One region of the Halomonas sp. A29 genome, then DNA from elsewhere that is predicted to be linked to it. Evidence: predicted binding sites of a transcription regulator. Region 1 holds the regulator's gene; the other holds the start of a gene.

Region 1 (2,402 bases):
TGGTGATGTTGTCGTAATGGCGCTGGACGCGGCTAAGCTTTTCGCTCACGTAGTCACGCAGTGGATCGGTCAGTTCAACATGATGGCCGGTGATGTTGACTTGCATGACAAGCTCCTTCGTCCTTCGGGTGGTGGCTCGATTGTAACCCTTTTTACTGCCCTGCAAACCCCCTCGGGAGTCGTGATTGCCCCGCGTCAACATTGTGTCGAGACATCAGCGAAAACGCTTGCGCTCGCTCGAGGAAGGAATTCCCAGCGCTTCACGATACTTCGCTACCGTGCGGCGTGCCACCTCGATGCCGCTCTCGGCCAGCAGATCCACCAGGCGGCTGTCGGAAAGCGGCTTGCGAGGCGGCTCGTCGGCGATCAGTTTGCGGATACGGGCGCGTATCGCCGTACTGGAGTGGGCGTCCCCCTCACCATTGCCACCGACGTGGCTGGAGAAGAAGTACTTCAGCTCGAATACGCCACGCGGCGTGTGGATGAATTTCTGTGTAGTCACCCGTGAAATGGTCGATTCGTGCATCTCGACGGTCTGGGCGATATCGGCCAGCACCAAGGGCTTCATGGCCTCTTCGCCCTGCTCGAGAAAGTCGATCTGGCGTGCCATGATCTCCCGTCCCACGCGCAGCAGGGTGTCGTTGCGGCTGGCGAGGCTCTTCATCAGCCAGCGCGCCTCCTGCAGGTGATCCTTGAGGAACTGGTTGTCCTGGCTCTTGTCGGCGCGTCGTACGAGTGCGACATAGTCGGGCTGGATACGTAGCCGGGGCAAGGCCTCGGCGTTGAGTTCCACGCGCCAGCCCGCTTCGTCGTGGTAGGCAACCAGGTCCGGAGTGACGTAGCTGCTGCTCACTTCGGCATAGGCGCTGCCAGGGCGGGGGTCCAGCGAGCGAACCAGGGCGATGACCTCATCCAGGGCATCGTCGTCCAGCCCCAGGCGACGCTTGAGGAGACGGCGATCATCGGAGGCCAATGCCTCGAGGAACTGGCGTACCAGGCGTCGGGTCTGGGGGAGCAGCGGTGTGTCGTCGGGCAGCGCGGCCAATTGCAGCATCAGGCACTCGCGCAGGTCGCGGGCGAACACGCCGGTAGGCTCGAACTGTTGCAGGCGTAGCAGGACCTGCTCGACCTCCCGGGTGGGCAGGCCTTCGAGGCCTTGCTGGCGCAGGCCGTCGCGGATCTCTTCCAGCGTTTGCGACAGATAACCGGCACCATCGACGGCGTCGATTAGACTCTCGGCGATAATGTGTTGGCGATCGCTCAGGTCGGTCATCGCCAATTGCCAGATCAGGTGGCCGGCCAGCGTCTGCCCCGAAGCCTGGCGCTCGAAGTCCGGTCCTTCACCGGTAGCGCCGCCGGAGCTCGTGCCATGATCGGGGTAGGTATCCGTCCAGTCGCTGTCGGTGGAGAGCTCGCTGGGGATTTCACTGGCCCAGTCATCGCTCTGGGTTTCGCTGACGGCCTGTTCACCGAAGTCGTCGTCAAGCTCCAGCATGGGGTTGGATTCCAGTGCCTGCTGGATCTCCTGACGTAGATCGAGGGTGGACAGCTGCAGAAGGGCAATGGCCTGCTGCAGTTGGGGGGTCATGGTCAGCTGGGTGCCGACACGCAGTTGCAAGGATGCTTTCATGGCCATGAGGATAACGGGCTCATCTGCCGGAAAACTCTACCCTAGACCGGTAGGCAGTGACATGCAAGAGAATTGATTGCAATATGCATGCCAGCGGCAATATTTATGCCTGATTAGAATGTTTTAAACAAAGATCAATTACTTGCTTAATGTGCAAGATTGCGTTATAGGCGGAAATCCTCGCCAAGGTAGACTTCCCGCACCCGCTTGTTGGCCAGGATGGCCTCGGCGTCGCCTTCAGCAATGATCTGGCCATCGCCGACGATATAGGCCGAGTCACAGATGTCGAGGGTTTCGCGGACATTGTGGTCGGTGATCAGCACGCCGATGTCGCGCGCCTTGAGCTGGCGGATGATGCCCTTGATCTCGCCCACCGAAATCGGATCGACCCCGGCGAAGGGTTCGTCGAGCAGGATGAAGGCCGGTTCGGTGGCCAGCGCCCGGGCGATCTCGACTCGACGCCGTTCACCGCCTGAGAGGCTCATGCCGAGGTTGTCGCGGATGTGGGTGACGTGGAAGTCTTCCAGCAGTTGTTGAAGCCTTGCCTGGCGCCCGCGTCGGTCGAGATCCTTGCGCGTCTCGAGGATGGCCATGATGTTGTCGGCTACCGATAGCTTGCGGAAGATCGACGCCTCCTGGGGCAGGTAGCCGATCCCGGCCTGGGCTCGCTGGTGCATGGCGCTGTGTGAGAGATCCATGTCGTCGATGTGCACTTCGCCGGCATCCGCCTTGACCAGCCCCACGATCATGTAGAACGAGGTGGTCTTGCCGG
Region 2 (2,402 bases), on a different contig from region 1:
TTCGTCGCCGGTATAGTCGATCCAGGCGTCGATGAAGTCGTAGTTGGCGTCGGTGTCGACACTCATGAAGTAGTTCCACGCGGCGAGGTGACCGACCAGCGGACCGGTATCGATACCGGAGAGCTCCTGCTCGCCCACTGAGAAGGCGATGACCGGGATGTCGGCGGCATCGATGCCCTGGTTGGCCAGCTCGCGGTAGAACGGCACGTTGGCGTCACCGTTGATGGTCGAGACCACCGCCGTCTTCTTACCTTCGCTGCCGAAGCGGCGCACCTCCGCGACGATGTTCTGCCAGTCCGAGTGACCGAAGGGCGTGTAGTTGATCAGGATGTCGTCGTCGGCGACGCCATGCTCCTCCTTGAGGAAGGCTTCGAGGATACGGTTGGTGGTGCGCGGATAGACGTAGTCGGTGCCGAGCAGCGCGAAACGCTCCACGCCTACCTCGTTGATCAGGTACTCCACCGCCGGGATCGCCTGCTGGTTGGGGGCAGCCCCGGTGTAGAAGACGTTTTCGGAAGACTCCTCGCCCTCGTACTGCACCGGATAGAACAACAGCCCGTTGAGCTCTTCGAATACCGGCAGCACCGCCTTGCGAGAAACCGAGGTCCAGTTGCCGAACACCACATCCACCTCATGCTGCTCGAGCAGCTCGCGGGCTCGCTCGGCGAACAGCGGCCAGTTGGAGGCCGGGTCCACGACCACCGCCTCGAGCTGGCGGCCCAGCAGCCCACCCTGCTCATTCTGCTGCTCGATCAGCATTTCGACGGTGTCTTTCAGGGTCGACTCGCTGATGGCCATGGTGCCGGACAGGGAATGCAGGATACCCACCTTGATGGGGTCTTCCTGGGCCAGCGCTTGACTGGCGGCGCCAAGGGCTACCGCTGACAGCAGCGCGACGGCCCCGCAGCGAAGCGGTGAAGACAGGGAACGAAGGGGGAAAGGCATGATGCGACGGGATGCGTTCACTCGAACCTCCTTGCGCCCTCCTGCAGGAGGGACTTGTTGTGAAGTTCATGCACGACCGATATTGGCCGCGCAGCACTAGGCTCCCTGTCTTTGCAAAGCTTGCGCCATCATGCGGCGAAATCCGAAGAACTCTTTATATACAATCCATTACGTTAAAATTACGTTCGCAATATCGGTCCTGACGCACTGCTGTCGTGCAAGCGAAAAGCAAACCTTGCGCCGTAAAAGACCGCCTGCACCACCAGCTCGCACCACGTAGGTGCGCCCTGCCGTAACCACAAACGCGAGCGGGGGCGTCGATCGCTCGACGCCCCCGCAAACTGGGTGGATTGAAGGAGAGGTTCAGCCGCGCTGCTTGGCCAGTCCACGCTTGGTCAGCATGCGCTTGGCGAACGGCAGCAGCAGTGACAGCGCTGCGATGATCAACAGCCACATGGAAATCGGCTTGTCGATGAAGATCGACCAATCGCCGCCGGAGATCTGCAAGGCACGGCGCATGGACTCCTCCATGATCGCTCCCAGGATCAGCGCCAGGATCAGCGGCGCCGTGGGGAAGCCGAACAGTCGCATGCCAAGCCCCAGCAGGCCGAAACCGAGCAGCAGCATCAGGTCGAAGATGCTGAAGCTCATGCCGTAGACCCCCACCATGCAGAAGATCAGGATCAGCGCGAGCAGCATTGGGCGCGGCATGTCCAGGATCTTGGCGATCAGCGGAATCAGCGGCAGGTTGAGCACCAGCAAGAAGATGTTGCCGATGTACATACTGGCGATTACGCCCCAGAACACGTCCGGGCGCTGTTCAAGCATCATCGGGCCCGGTGACACGCCCATGATCAGCAGCGCTCCAAGCAGCACCGCGGTGGTGCCCGAGCCCGGCACGCCAAGCGTCAACAGCGGCACGAAGGAGCCGGTACAGGCGGCATTGTTGGCCGCTTCCGGCGCTGCCACCCCCTTGATATTACCCTTGCCGAAGGTGTCGCCGTCCTTCGCCAGGCGCTTCTCCATGCTGTAGCCGAGGAACGAACCGATGGTCGCACCGGCCCCCGGCAGTACACCGGTAAAGAACCCCAGCAGCGAACTACGCGCGATGGGCGGAGCAATCTCGCGCACCTCCTGCCTGGTGAGCTTGAGCGAGCCGATGGCACGGCGCGCAGGTTCCTTGCCACCACCGCCACGCAGCAGAATGTAGAAGACCTCGGCCAAAGCGAAGATACCCAACGCCACCACCAGGAAGTCGATACCGTCGAGCAGGTGGGCGGAACCGAAGGTGTAGCGCTCGGTACCGGTCTGCAGGTCGATACCCATGATCGATATCATCACCCCGAGCACGGCGGCAATCAGGCCCTTGACCAGTGACTTGTCGGAAAGCGACACCACGGCCGTCAGGCCCAGCACCATCAGCGAGAAGTATTCGGCCGGGCCGAAGCTCACCGCCA

Evidence for each region. Region 1 encodes sigma-54, which starts transcription at its own class of promoters, with help from an activator protein. Its sites were predicted from a motif close to TGGCACNNNNNTTGCTNT; they were not measured.
Region 2: the regulator sigma-54 is predicted to act here: its motif matches at 1,056-1,073, upstream of urtA (urea ABC transporter substrate-binding protein).

What each region holds. Positions count from the first base shown of each region.
Region 1 covers NZ_JAXQPR010000005.1:244,457-246,858, reverse strand. Annotated here, with positions in the region: gene hpf (ribosome hibernation-promoting factor, HPF/YfiA family) at 1-106, opposite strand, end outside; gene SPH52_RS11555 (RNA polymerase factor sigma-54) at 215-1,636, opposite strand; gene lptB (LPS export ABC transporter ATP-binding protein) at 1,795-2,402, opposite strand, start outside.
Region 2 covers NZ_JAXQPR010000010.1:131,328-133,729, forward strand. Annotated here, with positions in the region: gene urtA (urea ABC transporter substrate-binding protein) at 1-945, opposite strand, end outside; gene SPH52_RS18885 (tripartite tricarboxylate transporter permease) at 1,309-2,402, opposite strand, start outside.